One region of the Mesorhizobium sp. NZP2077 genome, then DNA from elsewhere that is predicted to be linked to it. Evidence: predicted binding sites of a transcription regulator. Region 1 holds the regulator's gene; each other region holds the start of a gene.
What was found. The regulator PhoB, encoded in region 1, activates phosphate uptake and scavenging genes when phosphate is short. The targets are predictions, from matches to a motif close to TGTCATNNANCTGTCAT.

Region 2: phnF (phosphonate metabolism transcriptional regulator PhnF) is a predicted target of PhoB. The motif match lies at 7,537-7,553, and genes of this name have one in related genera.
Region 3: HGP13_RS25830 (LTA synthase family protein) is a predicted target of PhoB. The motif match lies at 7,402-7,418, and genes of this name have one in related genera.

What each region holds. Positions count from the first base shown of each region.
Region 1 covers NZ_CP051293.1:1,410,850-1,420,794, reverse strand. The annotation lists gene HGP13_RS06980 (sugar ABC transporter permease) at 1-190, opposite strand, end outside; gene xylF (D-xylose ABC transporter substrate-binding protein) at 336-1,376, opposite strand; gene HGP13_RS06970 (ROK family protein) at 1,648-2,898, shown strand; gene phoB (phosphate regulon transcriptional regulator PhoB) at 2,911-3,600, opposite strand; gene phoU (phosphate signaling complex protein PhoU) at 3,620-4,327, opposite strand; gene pstB (phosphate ABC transporter ATP-binding protein PstB) at 4,353-5,156, opposite strand; gene pstA (phosphate ABC transporter permease PstA) at 5,153-6,004, opposite strand; gene pstC (phosphate ABC transporter permease subunit PstC) at 6,008-6,991, opposite strand; gene pstS (phosphate ABC transporter substrate-binding protein PstS) at 7,060-8,115, opposite strand; gene HGP13_RS06935 (PAS domain-containing protein) at 8,648-9,945, opposite strand, start outside.
Region 2 covers NZ_CP051293.1:1,745,257-1,755,201, forward strand. The annotation lists gene phnD (phosphonate ABC transporter substrate-binding protein) at 1-103, opposite strand, end outside; gene phnC (phosphonate ABC transporter ATP-binding protein) at 192-1,040, opposite strand; gene HGP13_RS08640 (DUF1868 domain-containing protein) at 1,177-1,887, opposite strand; gene HGP13_RS08645 (DapH/DapD/GlmU-related protein) at 1,972-2,589, opposite strand; gene phnL (phosphonate C-P lyase system protein PhnL) at 2,586-3,293, opposite strand; gene phnK (phosphonate C-P lyase system protein PhnK) at 3,296-4,072, opposite strand; gene HGP13_RS08660 (alpha-D-ribose 1-methylphosphonate 5-phosphate C-P-lyase PhnJ) at 4,069-4,962, opposite strand; gene HGP13_RS08665 (hypothetical protein) at 4,968-5,273, opposite strand; gene HGP13_RS08670 (carbon-phosphorus lyase complex subunit PhnI) at 5,270-6,382, opposite strand; gene phnH (phosphonate C-P lyase system protein PhnH) at 6,385-6,996, opposite strand; gene phnG (phosphonate C-P lyase system protein PhnG) at 6,996-7,457, opposite strand; gene phnF (phosphonate metabolism transcriptional regulator PhnF) at 7,579-8,328, shown strand; gene HGP13_RS08690 (zinc-binding alcohol dehydrogenase family protein) at 8,344-9,360, opposite strand; gene HGP13_RS08695 (ABC transporter permease) at 9,431-9,945, opposite strand, start outside.
Region 3 covers NZ_CP051293.1:5,143,881-5,153,825, reverse strand. The annotation lists gene HGP13_RS25860 (YnfA family protein) at 1-225, opposite strand, end outside; gene HGP13_RS25855 (cyclopropane-fatty-acyl-phospholipid synthase family protein) at 306-1,598, opposite strand; gene rplI (50S ribosomal protein L9) at 1,774-2,358, opposite strand; gene rpsR (30S ribosomal protein S18) at 2,576-2,824, opposite strand; gene rpsF (30S ribosomal protein S6) at 2,824-3,327, opposite strand; gene HGP13_RS25835 (pilus assembly protein) at 3,792-5,429, shown strand; gene HGP13_RS25830 (LTA synthase family protein) at 5,435-7,363, opposite strand; gene fabD (ACP S-malonyltransferase) at 7,640-8,587, shown strand; gene fabG (3-oxoacyl-[acyl-carrier-protein] reductase) at 8,648-9,385, shown strand; gene HGP13_RS25815 (acyl carrier protein) at 9,585-9,821, shown strand; gene fabF (beta-ketoacyl-ACP synthase II) at 9,856-9,945, shown strand, end outside.

The sequences.
Region 1 (9,945 bases):
GTGTCAGGAAAATCCCGCCCGACAGGATATGGATGCCGACCCAGATGACCAGCAGTGCGCCGACCATGCCGAGCATGCGCGTGTCGAGTTCGGTAGCGTTGAGAAACCGTCCAACGGCGCTGAGTTCGGATGCACGCGCCTTATCCGCCGCAGTGCTGCCGACCGGTTGATTAGAGGTCGTGTCGGTCATGCTATCCTCCCACCGGTTTACCGTCTGGCGCGGATGCCGGAACATGGATGCTATTTGCTTTCCGCAGTCATTTGAAGCGGGAAGCCGCTTGAGAAACGCCGCGGCTTTTGGGCCGCGGCGTTGATATCAAACGGTATTGCGCCGTTTAGTTGCAGGCGGCGACGCTGCCGGCGGCGACGCCCGCGCAGACTTCGTCCTTCTTGATCCAGCCGGCGTCGATGACGACGTTGAGATTGTCCTTGGTGATGGCGACCGGGGTCAGGAACAGCGACTTGACGGTGTTGCCGCCGGGCGTCGTGAAGTCCTTGACGCCGGCGATGTCGGTCATCTTCTTGCCGTCAGCCAGTTGCGAGGCGATCTCGGCTGCGTTCTTGCCGAGCTCGCGCGCGTCCTTCCAAACCGACACGGTCTGGGTACCGAGCGCGATGCGGTTCAGCGCCGCATGATCGCCGTCCTGACCCGACACCGGCACGGTGCCGGCCAAGCCCTGCGCCGTCAGCGCCGCGACGACGCCGCCAGCGGTGCCGTCATTGGCCGCAACCACGGCGTCGACCTTGTTGTCGTTGGCGGTCAGGAACTGCTCCATGTTCTTCTGGGCGTTGGCGGGCAGCCAGCCGTCCGTATAGGCCTCGCCGACATTCTTGATCTTGCCGCTGTCGATGGCCGCCTTGAGCACTTCCATCGAGCCCGAGAACAGGAAGTCGGCATTCGGATCGGCACCCGAGCCCTTGATGAAGACATAGTTGCCTTCCGGCTTGGCCTTGAACACCGCGGCCGCCTGCAAGCGGCCGACTTCCTTGTTGTCGAAGGTCAGGTAGAAGACGTCCTTGTTCTCGATCAGGCGGTCATAGCCGACGACCGGAATGCCTTCGTCCAACGCCTTCTGCACGGCCGGACCGATGGCCGAGGCGTCCTGCGCGAGGATGATCAGCGAATTGGCGCCCTGCGAGATCAGGCTTTCGACATCGGTAAGCTGCTTGCCGGGATTGGACTGCGCATCGGCGGAGATGTACTTGTCGCCGGCGGCCTCGATCGCCTTCTTCATGGCGGCTTCGTCGGTCTTCCAGCGCTCTTCCTGGAAGTTGGACCACGAAACGCCGATGACCTTGTCCTTCGCCTGCGCGACCGACGCAAGCGTCAGCGACATGGCGACACCCGCCAGGATGGCGGCTGTGAATCTCTTCATGATATTCCTCCCTGCGCCGCGTATGGCGCGACCAAACTGGCCCTAAAGGCCGGCACAAAGGCTCTATTTTTTCGAGCCTCGAAAAAACACTGGTCCAACACCGGAACGCTGTCAACAACGATTCTGATCGATTTTGATGCCCTTGTGAATTTTTTTCGAGCCTCGGAATAAATAAATGACAGGACGGGCCGCTTCTGCCAGTATTTACCCGTGTCGTCGGCAGGGTTCGAGGGGCCGGAGGAACCGCGGCGACCGGGAGGATATGGGAAAGATGTCGGTCGGAATCCGCCACGACGATCTGCGCCGGCGCAACCGCGCGATGGTGATTGCGGCCGTGCGCCGGGCCGGTCGACCCTCGCGCACCGAGATTGCCGCGACCACCGGCCTCAGCCACTCGACCATATCGGCTATCTCTTCCGACCTGATCGGCGAAGGCATCCTGGCCGAAGGCAAGCCGAGCGAGGCCGGCGCGCTCAAACGCGGCCGGCCGCAGGTCGGCCTCGGCCTCAACCCGGAGGCCGCGGCTGTCATGACCGTGGTGCTGTCGCTGAATTTCCTCTCCGTCGCCGTCATCGACTATGCCGGCCAGGTGGTATCGGAGGAACAGCGCCGGTTGGACACACTGACCATGTCGCGCGAAGCGCTGATCGGCGAATGCGTCGCCATCGTGCGGCGGCGCCTCGAGGATCCCGATATCGACGTGCGCAGCGTCGCCCGCATCGCGCTGGCGATCCAGGGCATCACCGACACCGAGGCCCGGGCGATGCTCTGGTCGCCGATCACGCCGCAGACCAACATCGCCTTCGCCGACATACTCGAGGCCGAGTTCGGCATCCCCGCCACCATGGAAAACGACTGCAACATGATGGCGGTGGCGCTGCGCTGGCGCGATCCCGAGCGCTACCGCGACGACTTCATCGCCATCCTTCTGTCGCACGGCATCGGCATGGGCCTGGTGCTGAAGGGCGAGTTGTTCACCGGCACCCATTCCTCAGGCGGCGAGTTCGGCCACATGATCCATCGGCCCGGCGGCGCGCTCTGCCGCTGCGGACGCCGCGGCTGCGTCGAGGCCTATGCCGGCAACTACGCCATCTGGCGCAACGCCAGGCAGCTCAGTGAGGACACCGAGCCGGTGGCCGACGTCAGCGACGCGCAGATGCGGGCGCTCGCCGCCACGGCACGCGAACGCGACGGGCCCGAGCGCGAAGCCTATCGCAAGGCGGGCGAGGCACTGGGCTACGGCCTCGGCAGCCTGTTCGCGCTGATCGATCCAGCACCCGTCGCCATGGTCGGCGTCAGCGCCGCCGCCTTCGACCTGATCGAGCCCGCATTGCGCGAGGCCATCGCCCAGACCGCCGGCGGCCAGCACTCGAAATCGATTTCCTTCGACACCGAACCGAACGAACTTCCCCTCATCCGCGAAGGCTGCGCCATGCGCGCGCTGACCTTCGTCGACCAAGAGATCTTCGCACCGGGTGTGCAGGCGAAATCAGGCCTTGCCGTAAAGAAAAACGTAGCCTGAATCAGGTCACGCTCAATCCTCGCGGATCGCGTAGCCCGCCCCACGGATGGTGCGGATAACATCGGGCATGCGGCCATTGTTGACCGCCTTCCGCAGCCGGCCGACATGCACGTCCACCGTGCGCTCGTCGATGTAGATCGTCTCGCCCCAGACATTGTCGAGCAGCTGGCTGCGCGAGAACACGCGGCCGGGATGACGCATCATGAATTCGAGCAGGCGGAATTCGGTCGGCCCGAGCCGGATCTCGCTCTTCTTGCGATAGACCCGGTGCGATTCACGATCGAGCACGATGTCGCCGACCTTGAGCACGCTGGACAGAACTTCCGGCTTGGCGCGGCGCAGCAGCGCCTTGACGCGAGCCATGAATTCCGGCGTCGAGAACGGCTTGACCAGATAGTCGTCGGCGCCGGTCGAGAGCCCGCGCACGCGGTCGCTTTCTTCGCCCCGCGCGGTCAGCATGATGATCGGCAACCGCTCGGTCTCGGGCCGCATCCGCAGCCGCCGACAGAGTTCGATGCCGGACACCGCCGGCACCATCCAGTCGAGCACGAGAAGGTCGGGCACGTTCTCCTGCAGGCGGATCTCAGCCTCGTCGCCGCGCGGCACCACCTCCACCTGGTAGCCTTCGGATTCAAGATTGTAACGGAGCAGCACCCCCAGCGGCTCCTCATCCTCCACCACCATAATGCGTGGCGCGATCATCGATTGGTTACCTCTTGCGTCAGGCCGCGGGCGCCGACATCGCCGTCTCATCCTGTTTTGGACGGTTGGCGGGCAACTGCGTGCCGGTCAGGACATAGTAGGCGTTTTCGGCGATGTTGGTCACGTGGTCGCCGATGCGTTCGAGATTCTTGGCGCAGAACAACAGATGCGTGCACGCCGTGATGTTGCGCGGGTCCTCCATCATATAGGTCAACAGTTCGCGGAAGACGGAGGTGTATTTGACGTCGATGCGTTCGTCGTCATTCCTGAGCTTGGCAAGTGCGGCGGCATCGCCGGCCGCGTACTCCTCGATCACGCCCTGCACCTGGATCAGCACCAGCTGCGCCATGGCGTCGATGGAATGCGACAGGTCGCGCGGCGTAGTGGCGAGGCCGACGGTGCCGACGCGCTTGGCGATGTTCTTGGCAAGGTCGCCGATGCGCTCGAGATCGCCGGCCATGCGGATCGAGCCGACGACATGGCGCAGATCGTCGGCCATCGGCTGGCGCTTGGCGATCAGCGTGATGGCGCGGTCGTCGAGTTCGCGCTGGCGCGCGTCCATGATGGCGTCGTCGGAGACCACACGCTGTGCCAGCGCGTTGTCGGAATTCAGCAGCGCCTTGGTGGCCCCGCCGACCATCGAGCCGGCGAGATCGCCCATGTCGCTGATCAGCTTGCTGATCTGTCCGAGATCCTCGTCGAAGGCTGCGACTGTGTGTTCGGCCATGATCCTGGTCCTCGTATGCGTGCGATCAGCCGAAGCGGCCGGTGATGTAATCTTGCGTGCGCTTCTCGCGAGGCGACGTGAAGATCTTCTCGGTTTTGTCGAACTCGACCAGTTCTCCCAGATACATGAAGGCGGTCTGCTTCGAGACGCGCGCCGCCTGCTGCATGTTGTGGGTGACGATGACGATCGTGTAGTCGGCCTGCAGCTCGTCGATCAGCTCCTCGATCTTGGCGGTCGACAGCGGGTCAAGCGCCGAGGCCGGCTCGTCGAGCAGGATGACTTCCGGCTTCACCGCCACGGTGCGGGCGATGCACAGCCGCTGCTGCTGGCCGCCTGACAGGCTGAGGCCGCTGGCATTGAGCTTGTCCTTGACCTCGTTCCATAGGGCTGCGCGCTTCAGCGCCTGCTCGACGCGGCCGTCCATCTCGGCCTTGCTGATCTTCTCATAGAGCCTGACGCCGAAAGCGATGTTCTCATAGATCGACATCGGGAACGGCGTCGGCTTCTGGAACACCATGCCGATCTTGGTGCGCAGCAGGTTGAGATCCTGCGAGCGGTCGAGGACGTTCTGGCCGTCGAGCAGGACCTGGCCCTCGGCGGTCTGCTTTGGATAGAGCTCATAGATGCGGTTGAAGACGCGCAGCAGCGTCGACTTTCCGCAACCCGACGGCCCGATGAAAGCGGTGACGCTGCGCTCGGGCAGCGACAGCGTGATATCCTTCAGCGCCTTCGACTGGCCGTAGTAGAAGTTGAGGTTCTTGACCTCGATCTTTACCTTGGCGGCTGCCTCGGCGGCGATCGTCATGTCTGGAGACAACATCTGGCTCATTTGTCCTCTCTGCGTCCGGTCAGGCTGCGCGCAACGATGCTGAGCGCGAGAACCGTCAATGTGATGATGAGTGCGCCAGTCCAGGCCAGCTGCTGCCATTCCTCGTAAGGGCTGAGAGCAAACTGGAAGATGGTCACAGGCAGGCTGGCCATTGGCGCGTTGAGATTGCTCGACCAGAACTGGTTGTTCAGCGCCGTGAAAAGAAGGGGTGCCGTCTCGCCGGAGATGCGGGCGATGGCCAGCAATATGCCGGTGACGATACCGGACATTGCGGCGCGGTAGGCGACCGACTTGATGACCACCCAGCGCGGCGCGCCGATCGCGGTGCCGGCTTCGCGCAAGGCGTTGGGCACCAGGTTGAGCATGTCCTCGGTGGTGCGCACGACGACGGGGATGACCAGGATGGCAAGCGCGACGGCGCCGGCGATCGCCGAGAAATGCCCCATCGGCCGCACCATCAGCTCATAGACGAACAGGCCGATGATGATCGACGGCGCCGACAGAAGGATGTCGTTGATGAAGCGCACCACGGTGGTGAGCTTCGAGAATCGGCCATATTCGGCCATGTAGGTGCCGGCCAGCACGCCGATCGGTGTGCCGACGATGATGCCGATGATGGTCATCACGATGCTGCCGTAGATGGCGTTGAGCAGACCGCCGGCATCGCCGGGCGGTGGCGTCATCTCCGTGAAGACCGAAAGATTGACACCGGAAAGGCCCTTGTAGAGCAGTGCGCCGAGGATCAGCGCCAGCCAGGCAAGGCCGATGCCGGCGGCGACGACGCACAGCGTCATCATCACGCCATTCTTGCGCTTGCGGCTCTGGTGAAGCGACGTGGCTGTCGACATCGGTCAAGCTCCCGTGCGGGCGTCGATGCGCATCAGCATGTAGCGTGCGATGGCAAGGATCAGGAAAGTGATGACGAACAGGATCAGGCCGAGCGCCACCAGTGAAGAGGTGTAGAGATCGCCGACCGCTTCGGTGAATTCGTTGGCGATGGTGGCCGAGATCGTCGTTGCCGGCGCGAACAGCGAGGTCGAGATGCGGTGCGCGTTGCCGATGACGAAGGTCACCGCCATGGTTTCGCCGAGCGCACGGCCGAGGCCGAGCATGACGCCGCCCATGATGCCGATGCGGGTGTAGGGAATGACGACGCGGCGGGTCACTTCCCAGGTGGTGCAACCAATGCCGTAGGCCGATTCCTTAAGCACCGGAGGCACCGTGTCGAAGACGTCCTTGGTGATCGAGGTGATGAAGGGCAGCACCATGATGGCAAGGATCATCGACGAGGTCAGCAGGCCGATGCCATAGGGCGGGCCGGCAAACAGGCTGTTGAGGCCCGGAATGCCATGGAACACGCTGATGATGAAGGGCTGCACGGTCGTCTGCAGGAACGGTGCCAGGACGAACAGGCCCCAGATGCCGTAGATGATCGAAGGGATGCCGGCCAGCAATTCCACCGCCATGCCGATCGGGCGCCGCAGCGGACGCGGGCAAAGCTCGGTGAGGAAGATGGCGATGCCGATGCCGAGCGGCACGGCGATCAGGATGGCGATGGCCGAGGTGATGATGGTGCCGTAGATCGGCGCCAGGGCACCGAATTTCTCCGTCACCGGGTTCCAGCTTTCGCTGGTCAGGAAGGAAAAGCCGAAGGTCGAGAGGGCTTGCCAGGAGCCGGCAAACAGCGAGATCGCAACGCCGCCGAGCAGGACCAGCACCAGGATCGCGGCAGCGCGGGTCATTCCATGGAAGATCGCGTCGGTCAGCGCGAAGCGTCGGACGATGGCGTCGCGCGAACCTCTAACGGCTGGCAAGGCTTCCTGGACAGCGCTCATGTCAAGCTCGGCTCTTTTGAATTGAAAGGGAAAGGAGCGCCGCGGGCGCGGCGCTCCTTCAAGGGATGTTACTCGCCGACGTAGACGGGCTTGCCGTCGGCCTGGATGTCGGTCTTCCACGAAGCCTTTATCAGGTCGACGACGCTGTCGGGGATCGAGACATAGTCGAGCGCCTTGGCGGTTTCCTTGCCGTCCTTGTAGGCCCAGGCAAAGAACTTCAGGGCTTCGCCGGTGGCGGCGGCATCATCCGGAGCCTTGTGGATCAGGACCCAGGTGGAAGCCGCGATCGGCCAGGTGGCGTCGCCGGGCTCGTTGGTGATGATGACGTTGAAGTTCTTGGCAGTCTTGAAGTCGGCATTCGAAGCGGCCGCGCCGAAGGATTCGAGCGACGGCTCGACGACCTTGCCGGCTGCATTCAGCATCTTGGAATAGGACAGGTTGTTCTGCTTGGCATAGGCGTATTCGACGTAGCCGATGCCGCCGTCCGTCTGCTTGACGGTGTTGGCAACGCCTTCGCTGCCCTTGGCGCCGACGCCCGTGGGCCATTCGACGGCGGTGTCCGAACCGACCTTGTCCTTCCAGTCGGGCGAGAGCTTCACCAGATAGTTGGTGAAGTTGAAGGTGGTGCCCGAGCCGTCCGAACGATGCACGACGGCGATCGCGGTCGACGGCAGGGTGAGGGTGGGGTTCAGCGCCTTGATCGCGGCGTCATCCCAGGTGGTGATGGCGCCGAGATAGATCTGGGCAATCGTCTTGCCGTCGAGGACGAGCTCGCCCGGCTTGACGCCGGTCAGGTTGACGATCGGCACGATGCCGCCCATCACCATCGGGAACTGCACGAGGCCGTTCTTTTCCAGATCGGCATCGGACATCGGCTTGTCGGTGGCGCCAAAAGTCACGGTCTTGGCGATGACCTGCTTGATGCCGCCGCCCGAACCGATCGACTGGTAGTTGAGGCCGATGCCGGTGTCCTTCTTGTAGGTGTCGGCCCACTTGGCGAACACTGGATAGATGAAGGTCGAACCGGCGCCGGAAAGGTCAGCTGCCATGGCTGCGGAAAGGGTGAAGGTAGACGCTGTAGCCATTGCGATCGCAACGGCCGCCGAGCGGATGAAATGTCTCATGTGGCCTGCTCCTGTTCGGAAGATGGTCTCTCGGCGCCATTCCTAACCAGCGCCCGCTGAGGCCAATAGCCCTCGATTATAACAGTCGCATGACAGTTTCGTGTCAGCCCGGTAACGCGTCGCTGGCACTGGAAATGGCAGTGGCGTCGGGCGATCGTCGCCTGATCCGAGTTTGCCCCCGGAATCAGGGGCTTGAGCCATCCATCGGCTGGAGCCGCCGCCGGATTCGACGGGGCTTTGTCAGGTGAAGAAAATCCGGGCGGGAGTGCGTTGCTCAAGACCAGAGCGTGTCATGGCCGGGCCATCGCCAAAAACAGGTCCGTTGGGGTAGGTTGACGCTGTTCCGTGCTGGCGGTCGCTGCTCCCGCCCGTAACTGCAAGGGCGGAATTCGATTTTGCTATTCTCCCGGCTGGGCGCCGCCTTTGATATGGTGCGATCGCACCATAGGCATTGCAAGCAGGGGTAGCAGCAAATCGGCGATTGATTCCCTCGGCTTGCCTCTCCGGGTCCCTGAAACCCAGCGGCGGGATGCTATCCCGCGTTGCGCTGGACCTGGCTGCCGGCGCCGATCCAGCGCTCGACTTTCTCCAGCAGGGCCCTGGGGCTGATCGGCTTGGGCAGATAGTCGTCCATACCCGCCTCCAGGCAGCGTTCGCGGTCGCCCTTGAGCGCATGCGCGGTGACGCCGACGATCGGCACATGCGTGCCGGTTTCCTGCTCCAGCCGGCGGATCGCGGCGGTCGCCTCGAGCCCGCTCATCTCCGGCATCGAGACGTCCATCAGGATCATGCACGGATTGAGCTTGCCGAAGGCGTCGAGCGCCTTGCGGCCATTGCCGACGATCTCGAAGCCGTAGCCGGTCTCGCCGAGGATCTGGGTGAAAACCATCTGGTTCACCTCATTGTCCTCAGCCACGAGGATATCCAGCCTGTGTCCGCCATCGCCGGTGGCAGGCAGCCTGGGACGAACCGGCGGCGGCTGCAATTGCGCGCGTTGTTCGGACGGCGCCAGCGGCGGCCGCTGGGGGGCATCAAGCCTCTCGGTTGCGAGTTGCTGAACCGGCGCATCCGTGGTGTGGCGATGGCGCTGGATGGTCGCCACCAGCGTTTCCAGAAGCACGGAGGATCGCGCCGGCTTGATCAGCTGGGCGTCGATGCCGAGATCGCGGTAGCTGGTGTTGGCGAGCGACTGGTCGACCGAGGTCAGCATGATGATCGGCGTGTCGGCGAGGCCTTCGGTGTTACGCACGATGCGCGCCATTTCGGCACCGCTCATCTCGGGCATCTGGTAGTCGAGCACGACGCAATCCACGGCCACGCCATAGGCAGCGGCGGCGATCAGCACCTTCAGGCCCTCGGCGCCGCTCTCGGCCGCGCAGGAATCGAACGTCCACGAGGCCATCTGCTCGGCCAGGATGGCCCGGTTGACGGCATTGTCGTCAACGATCAGCACGCGTGCGCCCGTCACGTCCACCGGCATGATGCGCTGCCCGTCCTGCTGTCCAGCCCGCGGCAGCGTCACGGTGAACCAGAAGGTCGAGCCCTTGCCTTCGGCGCTCTCGACGCCGATGGCGCCGCCCATCAGCTCGACCAGCCGCGAGGTGATGGCAAGGCCAAGCCCGGTGCCCTCGTGCCGCCTTGTCGAGGAGGTGTCGACCTGGCTGAATTTTTCGAACACCAGTTTCAGTTTTTCCTCGGGGATGCCGATCCCGGTGTCGGTGACCGAGATTGTCAACCTGGTTCCGGTCGGGACCTTCTCGCCGGTCACGTCGACCAGCACATGGCCCTCATCGGTGAATTTCACCGCGTTGCCGACGAGGTTGGTGACGA
Region 2 (9,945 bases), 330 kb from region 1:
CGCCAAGGATGCCGACGCGGAATTCCTTCATGTCGGCGGCGTGGGCCATGCTGGTTGCCATGGCAAGCACCGAAACGGCGCCAAAAACCATCTTCCTGAACATTGTCTCTCTCCTGTTGGTCCCGGCCTCGCGCCGGTTGCGTTCGAATTTTGACAGACGCCCTTGACGCGGGCCGGCGATCCAGGCGCTCTCAGTATCCCGGGAATGCGGGTTCGAGCGGTCCGGCGGATGCTTCAATCTTTTGCTTGTAGGCGATGGTGGTGGAGGTGATGGCCTCGGAGATTTCGCTGCCATTGCTGTCGGCGCCATAGACCATGCGCACAGCCTCGCGGTTGAGTTCTTCCGGCGGGCCGTCGAAGACGACCTTGCCGGCCGCCATGCCGATGATGCGGCTGCAATAGGCGCGAGCCGTGTCCAGCGTGTGCAGATTGGTGACGACGGTTATGCCTTCGCGCAGATTGATGTCTTGCAGCGAATCCATCACCACCTTGGCGTTGAGCGGGTCGAGCGAGGCGATCGGCTCGTCGGCGAGGATCACCTGGGGCTGCTGCATCATGGCGCGGGCAATGGCAACGCGCTGCTGCTGGCCACCCGAAAGGGTGCCGGCGGGCTGGAGCGCGGTGCGGGCGATATCGAGCCGCTCGAGCGCGGCGACTGCCTCGGCGCACTCGGCGCGGGAAAACATGCCGAGAAGGTTCGAGATGGTCGAACGGTGGTTCAGCTTGCCGAGCAGCACGTTGGTCAGCACGTCGAGGCGCGGCACCAGGTTGAACTGCTGGAAGATCATCGCGCAGTCGCGCTGCCAGCGCCGGAGCGACGAACCGCCCAGCTTGGAGACATCGACGCCGTCAAAAAAAATCGACCCCTGGCTGGGATCGCTGAGACGATTGATCATACGAAGAAGAGTCGATTTGCCAGCACCCGAACGGCCGATAATGCCGACCATCTGACCCTGCGGGATCGAGATGTTGATATCGCTGACGGCAGTGTTCTTGCCAAATCGTCGGGTGACGCCGCGGATTTCGAGCGTGGCTGACATGGTAACTTCCAGTCCAGTCGCGTTGAAGGTCTGTTAAGACTTTCGCTAGCGCAGCGCCATGAACCTGAGGTGTCGGATTGATGTCAGTTTTGTTACTGCCCACAGGTGCAATGTCAGGCGCCGATTCTAGGGGCGATCAGCCGAGCACCAGCAATTCCTCGAAATGCTTCATGTCCGTGAAGCTGCAGAAGGCCGGCGCCTTGATTTCAATCACCGGGGCATGGCTGGCGAAAAGCGCGAGGCCGTCATCGAACAGGCCCTGCCAGGCCGCCGCCCTGTCGTCGGCAAGGCGTTGAATCTGATAAGCAAAAGTGATGTGGAAGGTGTAACTGTCGTGGTCTGGATGCCGGTAGCCGAACGGCACCTCCAGGGCATCGCGCCATTCCCGCATGATGCGCACGTCCTCGTCGGTGGCGCCGGCAACGGTGAGCCCCGTCGGCACGACTTCAACGACCTTGATGTTGAACGGGCCGAAGCCCTCGAAACCCTTCAGCCGTTCCAGATAGAGCCGAGTCATGGCGTCGATGCTGGTGTCGAGCGGCACGTCCTGCGGCCAGTAGGGCAAGCGGCGGCGATGTTCGATGATACCCTGGAATAGCGTCATATGCAGGCTGGAAACGGGCGTGAAGGCGAGCCGGTCGGCGTCAGGCATCGCCAGCATCTTCTCGCGCACCGCAAGCACCACGGCCTCGGACGGCGAACCGCTGACGAGATGGCTGACGACGGTGTTGCCGGGCTCGGTCAGGAAATTGCCTGACGTGTCGTAGCGCGTGCCAAGATGCACCGGTGGGGTCGGATTGGAGCCGGCGAAGAATCCGGCGAGCGAGGGTTTGATAGTGTCGAGCATAGAGCCTCCTGGGAAAGATGGCGTCCTGTCCGAGTCATGTGTCAGGGATATGAACAGGCTCTCCCATGACGATGATGAGAGGAACTATCCCTCGTATTTCTCCAGGAAAGCCTCCGCCGAAAGCTCGCGAAAATCGTCTAGCGATGCGCGCAGCCTGGCGTGGTCCCAGTCCCACCAGGCAAGCGCCTGGTAACGTTCGGCGGTGCGGCGATCGAAGCGTTCGCGGATCGGTTTTGCCGGCACGCCGGCGACGATGGTGTAGGGCGCGACATCCTTGGAGACCACGGCGCCGGCGCCGACAGCCGCGCCATCGCCGACGGTGACGCCGGGCAGCACGGTCGAGCCATGGCCAAGCCAGGTGTCGTGGCCGATGGTGACGCGCTTGGCGCGCCGCTCAGCGAAAAATTCGCTCTCGTGCTCGGCGTCGTCCCAATAGTCTGAAGCGCGGTAGGTGAAGTGGTGCAGCGTCGGCCGCCAGGTCGGGTGATTGGTGGCGTTGAGGCGTACGCTTGCCGCGATGTTGGCGAACTTGCCGATCGTCGCGCACCAGACGGCGCAGTCCTGCATCATGTAGGAATAGTCGCCGAGTTCGCTTTCCGAAACCCGGCTGCGGTCGGCGATTTCGGTCCATCGGCCGAGTGTAGAATTGTGTACCTCCGCCGTCGGATGAACCAGCGGCATCTCCGACAGTTTCCTGGTCATGCGGCGAGTTTTCCCGGGGCAAAGGCGGTGACGTCGATGATGCGGTCGGCAACCGCCTCGCGCACATCATGGTCGTGGAAGATGCCAAGCAATGCGACGCCGGCCGCTTTCTTGGCGGCGATGAGTTCTATCACCACATCGCGGTTCTTGGCATCGAGCGAGGCGGTCGGCTCGTCAAGCAGCAGGATCGGGTGATCGGTGATGAAGCCGCGCGCGATGTTGACGCGCTGCTGCTCGCCGCCGGAGAAGGTCGCCGGCGGCAGCGCCCAGAGTTTTTCCGGCAAGTTGAGCCGGGCCAGCAGGGCGCGCGCCTTGTCGCGGGCAATATCGCGGTCCTCGCCGCGCTCGACCAGCGGCTCGGCGACGACGTCGAGCGCCGAGACGCGTGGCACGGTGCGCAGGAACTGGCTGACATAGCCGATCGTTTGCCGGCGTACGGCAAGCACGGTGCGCGGGCTGGCGTGGGCGAGATCGATCAGTCCGTCCCCGTGCATGACGATGATCTGGCCCTCGTCGACGGCGTAGTTGCCGTAAAGCATCTTCAGGATCGAACTCTTGCCGGCGCCGGATGGGCCGCCGAGCACGGTGCATTCGCCAGCCTTGATCGAGAAGGAGACACCGGAAACGACCGGCAGTTTGATGCCGTCGCGCAGATGCATCGTGAAGCTCTTGGCGACGTCGGAGACAACGAGGGGCGTCGGCATGATTACACCTGCAAGATCGAGGAAACGAGAAGCTGCGTGTAGGGCGCGCGCGGGTCGTCGAGCACGCGGTCGGTGAGGCCGCTTTCGACAACGCGGCCGTCCTTCATCACCATCATGCGTTGCGACAGAAGGCGTGCCACCGCGAGGTCGTGGGTGACGACGATGGCCGCGAGGCCAAGATCGGTGACCAGCCCGCGCAGGAGATCAAGCAGGCGCGCCTGCACGGAGACGTCGAGGCCGCCGGTCGGCTCATCCATGAACACCAGGCGTGGGCCGGTGACGAGGTTGCGGGCGATCTGCAGGCGCTGGCGCATGCCGCCGGAGAAGGCGCGCGGCTCGTCGTCGATGCGGTCCTCGTCGATCTCGACGCGCGACAGCCAGTCGACGGCGGTGGCGCGGATCTTGCCATAGTGGCGGTCGCCCACCGCCATCAGCCGTTCACCGACATTGGCGCCTGCCGAAACCGTCATGCGCAGGCCGTCGGCGGGGTTCTGATGGACAAAACCCCAGTCGGTGCGCATCAGGAAGCGGCGCTCGGCCTCGCTCATCCGGTAGAGTTCGCGGAACTGGCCGTCGCGCATGCGGTAGCTGGCGGTGCCGGAGGAGGGTATGAGCCGCGTCGACAGGCAGTTGAGCAGCGTCGTCTTGCCGGAACCGGATTCACCGACCACAGCCAGGACCTCGCCCGGCCACAGGTCGAACGAGACATTGTCGCAGCCGACGCGCGAGCCATAGAACTTGGAGAGCGCCGAGACGCGCAGCAACGGTTCGTCGGTCATTGTGCCGGCTCCATGTTTTCTGAGGCAGCTTCGGGGGCAAGGTGGCCGCGATGGCCATCGGCCCGCCGCTTCTCGCAGTGGTCGGTGTCGGAGCAGACGAACATGTGGCCGCCATGGTCGTCGAGGATCACCTCGTCGAGATAGACATTCTCGGCGGCGCACAGCGCGCAGGGCTGGTCGAAGGTCTGCACCTCGAACGGATGATCCTCGAAGTCGAGGCTGACGACCTCGGTGAACGGTGGCACCGCATAGATGCGCTTTTCGCGGCCGGCGCCGAACAGCTGCAGGGCCGGCGAGCGGTGCATCTTCGGGTTGTCGAATTTCGGCGTCGGCGAGGGGTCCATCACATAGCGGCCTTCGACCTTGACCGGATAGGCATAGGTGGTGGCGATGCGGCCGTGCTTGGCGATGTCCTCATAGAGCTTCACATGCATGAGGCCGTATTCCTCCAGCGCATGCATCTTGCGCGTTTCGGTCTCGCGCGGCTCGAGGAAGCGCAGCGGCTCCGGAATGGGCACCTGATAGACCAGCACTTGGCCGGCGGTGAGCGGATGTTCGGGAATGCGGTGGCGGGTCTGGATGATGGTGGCGCTGGCGGTGTCGGTGGTCACAGCGACATTGGCGACCTTCTTGAAGAAGGCGCGGATCGAGACCGCATTGGTGGTGTCGTCGGCGCCCTGGTCGATCACCTTCAGCACGTCATCGGGGCCGATGATCGAGGCGGTGACCTGGACGCCGCCGGTGCCCCAACCATAAGGCATCGGCATCTCGCGCGAGGCGAACGGCACCTGATAGCCGGGAATGGCGATGCCCTTCAGGATCGCCCGGCGGATCATCCTTTTGGTCTGCTCGTCGAGATAGGCGAAGTTGTAGGTGGCGATGTCGGTCATGGCGATCACATCCACATTGTGCTATTGAATTGGCGTCCAAGACGCGGAAACAGGTGCGAATTCAGATGGACTCGACCGGATGGATGCATCTCGGAATCCTGCTGCTGGTGTTTGCCGGCGCAGTGGCTTTTTTCCTTCGGCGTATGATCCTGCCCGAGCCAAGAGACGGCTCGCAAGGTGAGTCCGCGGGCGGCGGCGGCAATGGTGGCTACCCCGGGTATGATGGCTATGGCGGTCATTCCCACGACGGTGGTGGCCATGGAGGCAGTGGGCACTGAGTTCATTGCGCGGTGGGACGGACCTTCGATCATTCCGCGGCCTCCCGCTTTTCTTCGACCTTCGCCGGATTTTCGCGGGCTTCATATTCGGCGCGCATGCGGCGCACGAGGTCGAGCTCGGCCTGGAAGTCGACATAGTGCGGCAGCTTCAGATGCTCGACGAAGCCGGTCGCCTGGACGTTGTCGGAATGCGAGATGACGAACTCCTCGTCCTGGGCGGCGGCAACAATGTCCTCGCCGAGCTCTGAGGCGCGCAGCGCCCGGTCGCAGAGCGCCATGGCCATGGCCTTGCGCTCGCTCTGGCCGAAGACCAGGCCGTAGCCCCGCGTGAATTGCGGCGGCGCCTTGGCCGACCCCTTGAACTGGTTGACCATCTGGCATTCGGTGACCCGCACCGTGCCGAGCGGAGCGGCGAAAGGCAGTTCGGGAACGTCCAACTCCAGCTCGACTTCGCCGATGCGGATTTCACCGACAAAGGGATGGTTGCGGGCGTAGCCGCGCTGGGTGGAATAGCCAAGTGCCAGCAGGAAACCCTCATCGCCGCGCGACAGCGCCTGCAAGCGGATGTCGCGGGCCATCGGGAATTCCAGCGGCTCGCGGGTGATGTCGCCGGGGACATGGTCCTGCGGCATGTCGCCATCCGGTTCGATCAGGCCTTCGCGGGCAAGGATCGCCGAGACGCGTGGCATTGCTTGCGCTTCCGTCTCGCGCTGCAAGGGTTCGGCGACATCGGCGCCGGCGGCAAGCTCAGGGTCGAGCAGCCGGTGGGTGTAGTCGAAGGTCGGGCCGAGCAGCTGACCACCGGGCAGGTCCTTGTAGGTCGCTGAGACACGCCGCTCGACACGCATAGCGCTGGTGTCGATGGCCTTGCTGTAGCCGAAGCGCGGCAGCGTGGTGCGATAGGCGCGCACCAGGAAGATCGCCTCGATCATGTCGCCGCGCGCCTGGACGATGGCGAGTGCGGCGAGTTCCCGGTCGTAGAGCGAGCCTTCGCTCATCACCCGGTCGACGCCGAGCGCCAGCTGCTCGACGATCTGGTCGAGGCGCAGTGCCGGAACCGAACGGTCGCCGCGGCGGCGGTCGGCAAGCAGGCTGTGAGCGTTGGCGATTGCGGCTTCGCCGCCTTTTACCGCGACATACATCTTCAAGCCTCCATCGTCTTGATGCGCGTCGTGCGCGGCAGGCAGGCTATGCCGCCAGCTGTGGCGAGGATGATGTCGACGCCGCGTGGAAAGCGCTTGGTGTTCTGCTTCCACTGCTCGATGAAATGACGCGGCATCTGCGCCGGCGCGATCGTGGCGCTGGTTTCGATGCCGGGGCCTTCGAGCAGCAGCGGAGCGCCCGAAGTGAGATCACTGACCTGCAGGATCAAGGTGGTCGAGCGGTCCGGATAATCCTGCGTTCCCTGCGAAAAGCCGTCGAGCGACATCATCTCGGCCGGCGTGGCGACGAAGGCGAAATGCGCGTCGGCGGGTGTGTTGGCGAGCGGCGCGCCGGTGTGGAAACCAAGCCAGGAGCCGATCGCGGCGGAGGCGTGCAGGGCCGGGTCGAGCCAGAGTGGCGTGTCGTTGTCGCAGAGCGCCAGCGCTACGGCGCCAGCAGTTGCCGAGAGCGGCGCCGGCGGGCGGGCCAAGGCCGGCAAAGACTGCACGCTGCCCGGCCGCGCCATAGCGTCCATGACCGCGCGGAAAACGGTCTGGGCGTTGAAGACCGGATCGGTGAAGCCGCCCTCGATCGATTGCGCTGCGATATCCATCAGTCTTCTCCGCGAACCATGGTGAAGAAATCCACCTTCGTTGCCGCCGTCTCTGCCCGGCGTTTTTCCTCGGCAGTGGTGAGTGCCGACCTCAAAGGCGCGATCAGCCGGGCCTCGACCTCGGCGCGGCGGGCAGGGTCCTGCCACAGCGCGTCGGCGATGGCCGCGAGCTTGGCCTTCTGCTTGTCGCGCCCAAGCGCGTAGCAATGGCCGACCTGTCCGGACGGCAGCCGCACAGTGGCGCGGGTGACGGTCGCTTCGCCGACATTGAAGGGCGCGCCGCCGCCGCCGATGCGACCGCGCAGCGTCACCAGGCCGGTCTCGGGACCGCGCAGCAGTTCGGCCTGCGAAGGCAGGCCGGCTTCGTTCCAGAGCCGGACGATGTCGTCGCCGCTCGATTGCGCCAGCGTCGCCATGGCGGCCTTGCGTTCGGCCTGGTCGCGGGCTTCCTGTCCTCGCATCGGCAGCATTCCTCTTTGCTAAATTTGTCTATTGATATAGACAACTATACAAATTATACATATTACCTAGCGCGTGTCCATGACGGGTGGATGACAAGCGGTGGAAGCATGGGGGCAATTCATGATCGGGCGACAGGAAGCCGACAGTATCGAGCGGCGCAGCGGCGTCTCGCTGTGGCGGCAGATCGCCGACAGTATCTTGCAGGCGATCGCGACCGGCGATTTCGCCGAGAATGCCGCGCTGCCGCCGGAGGTGGCGCTTGCCGAGCGCTATGGCGTCAACCGCCACACGGTGCGCAGCGCCATATCGGCGCTTGTGCAGGAAGGGGTGCTGCGGGCCGAGCAGGGACGCGGTACCTTCGTGCTGCCACGCAGGCGGCTGTCCTATCCGATCGGCGCGCGCACACGTTTTTCGACCGGCCTGCAAGGGCAGACGTCGGAACGGCATATCGTGCTGCTCTCCTCATCGATCGAGCCGGCCAGCCAGAGAGTCGCCGAGGGGCTTGGCCTGGCCAGGGGCGCCGAGGTGATCAGGCTGGAGACCCGCGGCGAAGCCGATGGGCGGCCGGTGTCACGCGCTGCCGGCTGGTTCGAGGCCAGGCGCTTTGCCGGCATCGACAAGGCGATGGCTGAGACCGGCTCGATCACCGCGTCGCTGGCCCGTTTCGGCATAGACGACTATCTCCGCCAATCGACCGTGCTGTCGGCGCGCCACGCAGATGCGGCCGATCTCGCCGACCTAGACCTCCAACCGGGCGCCATCGTGCTGGTGACGGTCGCCGTCAACGTTACGCCGGACGGCCAGCCGATCCAGTTTTCGGAATCGCGCTTTCCGGCGGAACGGGTGGAACTGAAGCTGTCGGCGTTGTGAGCCGGCGGCGGCCGGCTACCCCACCTCGATCACGGCTTTGATCAGGCCGGATTTTTCATGTGCCCAGCGGGCGAGATCACGCGGCGTATCGGCAAGCGATGTGCGGTGCGTGACGAGCTTGGCCAGGGGCACCGCACCGTTGCGGATCGAGGCGGCGACGTGGTCGAAGTCGGCGCGCAGCGCATTGCGGCTGCCGATCAATGTCATTTCGCGTTTGTGGAATTCAGGGTCGGAAAAGACGATGTCGTCCTTGACGACGCTGACCAGCACCAGTGTGCCGCCATGGGCGACATGGGCGAAGGCCGACTGCACTGACTGGGTGTTGCCGGTGGCGTCGAAGACCACGTCGAAGCCTTCGCCTGACGTCGCTTCCCTGACTAGATCCGGGACTGGTCCACGTGACCCGTCGAGGCTCTGGAAACCGAGTTCGTTCGCGGCAAAATCGAGCCGTTCCGTGCTCATGTCGAGCAGTGTTACGTCGAGCCCGGCGATGCGGGCGAAGATGGCGGTGCCGAGCCCGATCGGGCCGGCGCCGATGACCAGCGTGCGGGCGCCGGGCTCGCCCCGTGCGCGCCGTACGGCATGCGCGCCGATGGCGAGGAATTCGACGGCGGCAGCGTCGGCCAGCGACAGGCCGTTTGCCGGATAAAGATTCTGCGCCGGCACCAGGATGCGTTCGCACATGGCGCCGTCGCGGTGGACGCCGAGCACCTCGATCCTGACGCAGCAGTTGGGCTTGCCGTGCCGACAGGCGATGCACTTGCCGCAGGAGAGATAGGGGTTGATGACGACCGGCTCACCAACGGCAAGGTCGACGCCGTCACCGGTCTCGACGATGGTTCCTGACACTTCGTGACCCATGATCCGGGGATAGGCAAGGAACGGGTGCTTGCCCTCGAAGATATGGTAGTCGGTGCCGCAGATGCCGACGTGGCTGACCGCGACCAGCGCCCAGCCGGCGGGCGGGGCGCCAGGCGCCGGGCGGTCTTCCAGGACAAGCTCGCCGGGTAAGCGGCAGACGACGGCTTTCATGCTTCAATCCAGTCTGTTCACGGCGTCGCCGGCCCGCTGTCATGCGGGCCAGTCTGATGCCAGGGATGGTCTACTTGCCGCGGCGGCGCAGCCCGTCGAAGTAGACGATGATGATGATCAGCGCGCCGGTGATGATGCGCTGCCAGAACGAGTTGACGTTGAGCAGGTTGGCGCCGTTGTTGATGGTGGCCAGGATGAAGGCGCCGAGCAGCGGGCCATGTACGGAGCCGACCGCGCCGAACAGCGACGTGCCGCCGATGACCGATGAAGCGATCGCCTGCAGCTCCCAGCCCTCGGCCTGGGTCGGGTTGCCGATGCCGATGCGGGCGGCCAAGAGCACGCCGACGAAGGCCGCGCACAGGCCGGACAGCGTGTAGGCCATGTAGATGGTGCGCGGGACATTGACACCGGATAGGCGCGACGCCTCGGCGTTGGAGCCGACCGAGAACAGATACCGGCCCCAGCGGCTGTGATGGAGGAAGATATAGGCCGGAATGCCGACCAGGATGACCATCCAGAACAGATTGGGAATGCCAATGAAGGAGTTGCGCGAGAAGGCGGTGAATGTGTCGCTGTTGATGTTGA
Region 3 (9,945 bases), 3.6 Mb from region 1:
CCACAGCCAGGCTAGCGAGGCGACGATGTAGATGCCGCCATAGGCGGCATAGGCTCGGCCCGCGGCGTTGGTGTCGACCAGCGCCAGAAGCCAGGCGAATGCAAGCAGCGAGGCAAAGCCCGGGGCCAGCCATAGCGGCGATCTTTCCAGCCGCCACCAGGCCCATACCGAAAAACAGCCGGCGATCTCGGCCAGGGCCGCGGCGGCATAGAGGAGATAGGTCATGAAAAAGGCCTCGCGACGATCACGAGGCCTTTTTCGGGGCAGGGGCCGGGAATGGCAAGCGCCAATGGCGAACGGCGTTTCTAATCCGCCACCTTGCGGCGCCGGGCGGGCTTGGCGGGCTTCTGGACGGGAGCCGCTTCGCGGCGGCCCATGTCGCGCAATTCCAGCGCCTTTTCGCATTTGGCCATATAGTCGCGGGTCATCGGCAGCGTGTCGTTCTTCTTGGCGATCTGGAACTGGAAGATGACCAGATCCTGCCAGCGGAAGGCGGCTTCTGAAGCGGCCAGATAGAATTCCCACATGCGGCAGAAGCGTTCGTCGTAAATCGCCTTGGCCTTGTCGCGGTTGGCGGCGAAGCGCTGGCTCCAGTGCTTTAGCGTGTCGGCATAGTGGAGCCGCAGGATCTCGACGTCCGTGACCACGAGGCCCGACTTCTCGATCGCCGGCAGCACCTCCGACATGGCCGGTATGTAGCCGCCCGGGAAAATATATTTGCGGATGAAGGCGCTGGTCGCCCACGGCACGCCCGAGCGGCCGATCGTATGCAGGAGCATGACGCCATCTGGCTTCAGCAATGTTGCCGCCTTGTCGAAGAAGGTCCTGAAGTGGTTCACACCGACATGTTCGAACATGCCGACCGAAACGATACGGTCGAAGCGTTCGTTGAGTTCGCGATAGTCTTTCAGCTCGAAATGGACGTGGTTTTCCAGGCCCTGCGCATGCGCCCGGTCGGTGGCGACGCCATGCTGTTCGGTCGACAGCGTCACGCCTTGCACGTCGACGTCGAACGCCTTGGCAAGATAGAGACCAAGCCCGCCCCAGCCGGAGCCGATGTCGAGCACGGTCTGGCCGGGCTTCAGCCTGAGCTTGGCGGCTATATGGCGTTTCTTGGCAGCCTGCGCCTCGTCGAGCGTCATGTCGGGCTGTTCGAAATAGGCGCAGGAATACTGCATGTCCTCGTCGAGGAAGAGCCGATAGAGGTTGCCCGACAGATCGTAGTGGCGCTGCACGTTGCGGCGCGAGCGTGAGGTGGTGTTGATCTGCTGCAGGCGGCGAAAGGCGTGGCGCAGGCCCTCGATGGCTTTCGACCAGGTTGCGTCGATGCCGCCGCTGCCCATGTTCTGGAAGGCAATACGCATCAGTCCGAGCACGCCGCCTTCGAGAATGTCGAGTTCGCCGTCCATGTAGGATTCAGGCACCGCCAGCATCGGATCGAAGGTGATGGCGCGTTCGGCATGTCGGGTCTTGATGTGCATGTGCACCGGCTCGCCGCTGCCGTCGCCGAACATGAATGTCGAGCCTTTGGGCCCGGTGACCTTGAGATTGCCCGTGCGCACAAGGCGATCGAGAACGCGCTTCAGCAGAATATTCATAACCAAATGTCCCCTCACGGTCAGACTGGCTGCCTTAATTCTGCAACAATATATGGGGGTTCGAAAAGTTCCTTTTTGGTACAAAAATGCCCGGGCGAGAGGCCCGGGCATTGGTCCAGAAAGGCTGGATGACGACAAAGTGATCGGAGCGCCGCTCCTCGCTTGTCGTACGCGATCAGGCGTTGTCTTCGCCGCCCTCGAACTCGGCGTTAGGATCGAAGAAGTTCTCCGGCCGCGCATTGTCGTTGATGTCGTCGCCATAGATGGCTTCGGCGGTGGTCAGCGTCTCGCCCTTGGCCTGACGCTCGGCTTCGTCGGCCGTGCGGGCGATGTTGAGCGTGATGGTGACTTCGACTTCCGGGTGCAGCGCGATCGCCACATTGGTGAGACCGATGGTCTTGATCGGCTGGTTGAGCAGGATCTGGTTGCGGTTGACCGAGAAGCCTTCCGCCGTGACCAGATCGGCGATGTCGCGTGTCGACACCGAGCCGTAGAGCTGGCCGGTTTCACCGGCGGAGCGAACGGCGATGAAGCTCTTGCCGTCGAGCTTTTCGGCAATCTGGCTGGCTTCCGACTTGCGCTCGAGATTGCGCGCCTCGAGCTGGGCGCGCTGGCCTTCGAACTTCTTCTTGTTGGCTTCGTTGGCGCGCAGCGCCTTGCCCTGCGGCAGCAGGAAATTACGGGCAAAGCCGTCCTTGACCTTGACGGTATCGCCCATCTGGCCGAGGCGGGAAACGCGTTCGAGAAGAATGACTTCCATGGTTTTGTTCCTTTTGGTTGGGCGTCCGTCTACAAGGCCGGCGCCGAATTCTCTGGAACAGGTCAGGAAGCAAAAGGGGCGTTGCCGCCGGTGTCGCTGTCCTGCCTGTCGCGGCAGTTAGAGGCTTTGACCTCAACTCGGGATTTGATGGCTGAAACCGGTCATGCCCGTCATGGCCGGCGAAAGGAACGGGCGGCGAACCGCCCGTTCGAGAGGATTAGCGAACCACGTAGGGCAGCAGGCCGAGGAAGCGGGCGCGCTTGATTGCCTTGGCGAGTTCACGCTGCTTCTTCTGGCTGACGGCGGTGATGCGCGACGGCACGATCTTGCCGCGCTCGGAAATGTAGCGCTGCAGCAGACGCACGTCCTTGTAGTCGATCTTGGGCGCGTTGGCGCCGGAGAACGGGCAGGTCTTGCGGCGACGATGGAACGGGCGCCGGGTCGGGATCTGGTTGATGTCGACCATTATTCTGCACCCCCTTCAAAGCCTTCGCGCGGACGGCGCGGACCACGATCAGCACCGGCGTCGCCGCCGAAGCTGCGCGGCGGACGATCGCCACGGTCGCCGCGGTCACGGTCGCCGAACGAACGCGGGCCACGGTCGCCACGGTCGCGGTCGCCGAAGCTGCCGCGCTCGGAGCGCTCTTCGCGCTTCTGCATCATGGCCGAAGGACCTTCCTCATGCGCCTCGACCTTGATGGTCAGGAAACGCAGGACGTCCTCGGACAGACCCATCTGGCGCTCCATTTCGTTGAGCGCTGCCGGCGGGCAGTTGAGGTCCATGAGCGTGTAGTATGCCTTCCGGTTCTTGTTGACCCGGTAGGTGAGGGACTTCAGCCCCCAGTTCTCGACCCGGCCGACGGACCCGCCATTCGCGGAGATGACGCCCTTGTACTGTTCGACAAGCGCATCGACCTGCTGCTGCGAGAGGTCCTGCCGGGCAAGAAACACATGTTCGTAAAGAGCCATTATGTCTTCGTGCCTTTCTTCGTTTCTCTCCCGGTTCCCGGCGGCAAAAGCCTCTGCAACTTCTCTGACCCGCTGGTCCCGGTTAAAGGGGCGGGGAAGAAAGGAGCATGACGAGACGGTCGAGAGCGGAGACACGGGAGGCGGAAGCACTTCTGGCTTCACACGAAGGCTTTTGATAAAACCTCCGGCCCTCCGTTCAGCCCCCAGCTGGGACCGGCAGATTGGCGGCGTCTATACAGCAATCCATTGATAAGGCAAGGGCAAGCGGCGTTATCGATGTCGCAGGCCGCCGGAAAATCAAGCGGCGACGCCACAAGGCTGTGATTTCCCGGCAACCGGCCCTTAACCACAATTTCAGGTTGTGCCGGGTTGCGCTCCCGCCGTCAACGGTCGGTTCATCATGGATGGCGCAAAAGCCCGGGCAACCCGCGCAGATCAAGCGGTGAGCATTTCCGGGGGTAAGGATGATTCTCAACAGATTCTGGCGCTCCAAGAGCGGCAATTTCGCGCTTCTGATGGGGCTCGGACTGCCGGCCATCCTGTCGGCCGTGGCCTTCGCGGTCGACGTATCCACCATCATGCGAGCCAAGAGCAACCTGCAGAATGCGCTCGACTCCGCAAATCTTGCCTCCTCGCATCTTGGCGATCTCGACATCACCCGCACCGACGCATTCAACCGCTATTTTCAGGCCAACATTGCCGGGCATGGCGAACTCGGCAATGCGCAGGCGACGCTGACCGTCGACAAAGGCGTCAACTACATCAAGACGAAAGCTGTCGCCTCGGCGGACGTCAATTTGAACTTCGCCTTCCTGTTTGGCCAGAACAAGCACATTGTCGTCGATGCCTCGGCTGTCGAATCGAACAATCAGCTCGAAGTCGTGCTGGTGCTGGACAATACCGGCTCGATGGCCGGCGCCCGCATGACGGCGTTGAGAACAGCGACGAAGTCACTGCTGGACACGCTCGAGGCGACAAAATCGCCGACGCGCCAAGTGCGTGCCTCGCTGGTTCCCTTCGTCACGGCGGTCAATGTCAATGGCGACGGGTTCGACCCGTCCTGGATCGACATGGACGGCAAGTCCTCGACCAATGGCATCAATTTCCCCGTCATTGACGGCAAGCGGCTGAACCATATGGCGCTGTTCAACCAGTTGGGGCTGAAGGGCGGGTGGAAAGATACCGGATGGAAAGGCTGCGTCGAGGCTCGCCCCGGCACCTACAACATCTCTGATACGCCTCCGGATCCGAACAAACCCGACACGCTGTTCGTGCCTTACTTCGCTCCCGACGATCCAGAGCCTGCCACCAAACCGTCAGGCTCCTACGGCAACTCGGCCACCGGCTACAACAATTCATACCTCGACGACACCATCGACAAGGTCAAACTCGCCGAGCCGGGCGTCAACATACTGGGCATCGACCTCAGCGGCCTGCTTGGCAGCGTGGTCAACGCACTGTTGGGCGCTGACCTGGAAAAGGTCGCCAAATATGTCGCGTCGACGAACAAGATCGTCACCGAGACCGGCAGCGCGATCACCGTTGGCGCCAACCGTTCCTGCCCGACGCCCGTCGTTCCCTTGACCGACGATTTCGACAAATTGCGCAAGGCGGCGAGCCAGATGACGGAATGGAACGGTTCCGGCACCAACGTCTCTGAGGGTCTGTCGTGGGGCATGCGGGTGCTGTCACCCGGCGCACCCTATACCGACGGGGCGCCATTCAAGACGCCAGGCGTCAGCAAGATCGTCATGCTGCTTACCGATGGCGAGAATGTCGTCTATGGCGCCAGCAATCAGCCGACCAAGTCCGACTACACATCCTATGGCTACCTGGCTGGTGGCCGTTTCGGCTCGGACAACCAGACGACGGCGGCGCGCAATGTCGACGGCTGGACCAAGAGCGTGTGCACGCAGTTGAAGAACGAGGGCGTGCAGATCTACACAATGGTGCTGCAGTCCGACACCGCCGCCAACCGCACGCTTTACAGCGCCTGCGCTTCCGACCCGAGCGGCTATTATGCCGTCAACGATCCGGCAAAACTGCCGAACGTTTTTCAGCAGATCGCCAACAAATTCTCGAAGCTGCAATTGACGAATTGAACCCGTCAGCTCGTATGGGCGACAACCTTGTCGACCGTTTCGGGGAAGAAGTCGGGCGCCGCACCGCGCTTGCCGAACATCATGTCGTACTGGATCAGCCGGAAATCGTTGATCGTCGGGTCGATCTCCTTTTGCCGCGACCAATCGGGTGTCGCCTCGCCAGCCGGGGTCAGCAGCAGGTTGCGGTCGACAACGCGGTAGTGCTCCCGCACCTCGCCTAGGAAGCCTGTGTAGTAGGGGTGGGTGATGCCCGCGGCGGTGAGGATATGATAGGGCAGGAATGCCGGGCTCACCGCGCCCAGATTCTCGACCGGACCGGAGCGGTTCGACCAGATGATCAGCGGCGTCTGGTGATGTTCAAGCGCGGCTTCCGGCGTCGGCTCCTTGCGAGGCGCAACATTGTCCTTCAGGAAACCGGTTTCGACATAGACCGGCCCCAGCGGTGGCAGATGGTCGCCGAAGAAGGCGACAATCGTCGGCCGCTCGCGCTTCTTGGCCCACTCGATCAGCCGTTCAAGGCCGTGGTCGGCGTCGGCTGACCCCTCAGCGTAGCTCAGCAGCGAGGCGCGCGCCCATTGGCTGATGGGCGCCTGCACCGTGTGGGTCGGGTTGTCATAGCGGTTCGGTTCATAGGGGCCATGGTTCTGCAGGCTGACCGCGAAGAAGAAGACCGGCTCGTCGCTGGCGTCGGCTTCGCGGATGATCTCGTCCGTCATTGCCGCATCCGATGCCAGCGGTCCGCGCTTTTCCATGGGCGGCAGCGTCTCTTCCGACTTGAAATCATTGAAACCGAAATCGGCATAGACCGCGCCACGGTTCCAGAACCAGTTGGTGCCGGGATGGATGGCACGCGCCCTATAGCCCTCGCTCTTGAGGAAGGTCGCAATCGAAGGTGTCGGCGTGCGCACATATTGCTGGTAGGGGATGCTGCCGGCCGGCAGGAAAGCGTTGGAAAAGCCGGTCAGCGCCTCGAATTCAATATTGGCGGTCATGCCGCCGAATTCAGGCGAGAACATCGAACCGGAACGCAATGCCCGCACGGTGGGAATAGGATCCGGCGTAATGGTGACACCGGGCAGCTTGGTCGGATCCCAGAAGGATTCGCTCATGACGACAATGATGTCGGGTTTTTCATCGGGTACCGAGGCGGTCATCTGCGGCCGGTCGATCGCCGCGATTGCCTTGTCCGAGTAGCCGGGCGGTGCCGAGACATGGGCCATCGGCACGTTGAGCGCGAAGGCGAGCGCAAAGCCGTTGGAGGCATAGTTTTCCTTCTGGTCCCACATGATCGGGATGATCTGCAGCCGGTCCCTGGTCCAGGAGAAGGTGGCGTAGTCCATGATCGAGACGAAGAAGGCGAGCAGCGGCACCGCCAGCGTCAGCCGGGCAAGGCGGCCCTTGCGGCTGAGTGCTGGAACCTTGCGGTGCCACAGCCGCCAGCCATAGACGAGCAGCGACAGGCCGGCGACGATGCCGACGACCATGGCGAGCGCGGTCATCGGCCGGTCGCGCACCAGGAGCGGCAGCAGCGCGAAGATCTGGCGGGAGTAGAGGAAATCCGTGGGGTAGAGTGGATCGCCGAGATAATGCGATTTCTGGTGGCCGACAAAGGCCAGCGACAGAGTCAATGGAGCGACGATCATCAGGCTCTGATGGCTGCGGCCAAGCACGGCGTCGAGGCCGATCAGCATCAGCGCGAACACGACGATGGTCGTCCAGCCCGGCTTGAGCGGCTGCAGGAAGAAGGAGACCGTGCCGGCGAGGTCGCCGCGCACGATCAATTCGATGGCAAACACCAGGATGGCCGAGATCGCCAGGCTGACCAATCCGTAACGGACGACCGGCCATCTCCGGCCCGGCAGATAGCCGGTGGACGGATCGTCTTCCAGGAACTGAGGCGCGGCTTTAGCGGCGCGTTTCGAACTCTTTGCCACTTTGACTTCCCACCCAGCGACAACCCAAGTCACTCGATTGTCATATAATTGTCACGCAAAGCTAGCGCCTGTGGCGGAAATAAGAAGAGCCAGCGAACGATTCGTGAGCGGTTTTCATCAGGTGTGATCGCCAAAAAAGCCCTTTCGGAACAGGCACTCGGCACACGGTGCAGTCCTGGGACCGCATTGAACCGGGCTTGACTTGGCAGCCTGCCTTGCGCCACAGGCAAGAAAAACGCGTGTTATAGGCAAGCAAACCAGTCTTGGAGCCCTCGCATGGCCATTGCATTCACCTTTCCGGGACAAGGCAGCCAGGCTGTCGGCATGGGCAAGGATCTCGCCGATGCCTTTCCCGAGGCACGCAGGGTCTTTCAGGAAGTCGACGACGCGCTCGGCGAAAACCTGTCGAAGCTGATCTGGGAAGGTCCTGAAGAGACCTTGACGCTGACGGCCAACGCGCAGCCGGCGCTGATGGCGGTGTCACTGGCGGCGATCAGGGCGCTGGAAGCGGGCGGCTTCTCGCTGAAGGACAAGGTCGCCTATGTCGCTGGCCATTCGCTGGGCGAATATTCGGCCCTTGCCGCCGCGGGTTTTGTTTCCGTTGCCGATGCCGCACGGCTGCTGCGCATTCGCGGCAACGCCATGCAGGCGGCGGTGCCGGCGGGCGAGGGCGCGATGGCGGCCATCATCGGGCTGGAGCAGGCGGACGTCGAAGCCGCTTGCACCGAGGCCGCGCAAGGGGCCGGCAAGGTCTGCCAGATCGCCAACGACAATGGTGGCGGCCAGCTGGTGATTTCCGGCGCCAAGGCCGCGGTCGAGTTGGCGGCGAAACTGTGCACCGAAAAGGGCGCCAAGCGGGCGCTGATGCTGCAGGTCTCGGCGCCCTTCCATTCGGCGCTGATGGCGCCGGCGGCCAATGTCATGCGCGACGCGCTCGCCGGGATAACCAAGCATGCGCCGGCGGTGCCCGTGCTGTCCAACATCACCGTGACTCCGACCGGTGATCCCGACGAGATCGCGCGGCGCCTGGTCGAGCAGATAACCGGCCGCGTGCGCTGGCGCGAAACGGTGGAATGGTTCGGCGCCAACGGCGTTGTAACGCTTTACGAGGTCGGCGCCGGCAAGGTGCTGTCGGGCCTGGCGCGGCGCATCAACCGCGACATCGCTACCGCGTCGGTCGGCACATCGACCGATGTCGAGACAGCGCTGGCCGCGCTTGCATAATCTACTGGCGATTTGACCCCTTCCGTGTGAAGGCTGTTCTCTCAGATCAGGAGACAAAACATGTTCGAACTGACCGGCCGCAAGGCGCTCGTCACCGGCGCATCGGGAGGCATCGGCGAGGCGATTGCCCGCGTGCTGCATGCGCAAGGCGCCATTGTCGGCCTGCACGGCACCCGCATCGAGAAACTGGAGACCTTGGCAGGCGAACTCGGCGACCGGGTCAAACTGTTCCCGGCCAATCTGTCGAACCGCGACGAGGTCAAGGCGCTTGGCCAGAAGGCGGAGGCCGAGCTCGAAGGCGTCGATATCCTGGTCAACAATGCCGGCATCACCAAGGACGGCCTGTTCGTGCGCATGTCGGACGCAGACTGGGACACGGTGATGGAGGTCAACCTGACCGCCGTTTTCCGGCTGACCCGCGAACTCACCCATCCGATGATGCGCCGCCGCCATGGCCGTATCATCAACATCACCTCGGTGGTCGGCGTGACCGGCAATCCCGGCCAGACCAATTACTGCGCCTCCAAGGCCGGCATGATCGGGTTCTCCAAATCGCTGGCGCAGGAGATCGCCACCCGCAACATCACCGTCAACTGCGTTGCCCCGGGCTTCATCGAATCGGCGATGACCGACAAGCTTAACGACAAGCAGAAAGAGGCGATCATGGCGGCGATTCCGACGCGCCGCATGGGCACGAGTGTTGAAGTGGCGTCCGCTGTCGCCTACCTCGCCTCCAACGAAGCCGCCTACGTCACCGGCCAGACCATCCATGTCAACGGCGGCATGGCGATGATTTGACGGATACAGCAGGGCTGTGAAAAGAGACCATTTCGCCTTGGACCTCAGCCATTTTTCGTGTAATGCGGCCCGCAACCCGGCGGTTCGGGCAAAAACCGGTCCGTGGCCGTGGCGTTTCCGGCAGGACCATCTTTCAGCTTGATTAGCGGCATTCTGCCCGCTAACGAAGACAGACAAACAAAAGACGAGGATGCCCCAAATGAGTGACACCGCAGAGCGCGTCAAGAAGATCGTCATCGAGCACCTTGGCGTCGATGCCGACAAAGTGACGGAGCAGGCGAGCTTCATCGATGATCTGGGCGCTGACAGCCTCGACACGGTCGAACTCGTCATGGCGTTCGAAGAAGAATTCGGCGTCGAAATTCCCGACGACGCAGCCGAGACCATCCTGACGGTCGGCGATGCGGTGAAGTACATCGACAAGGCTTCGGCCTGACGCTTTCCGCAGTCATCACCGGGGAGGACCTGCGATGAGGCGTGTCGTCGTCACGGGCCTAGGGTTGTTGTCGCCGTTCGGCATGGGCTTCGAGCACAGCTGGAAGGAACTTCTGACCGGCCGC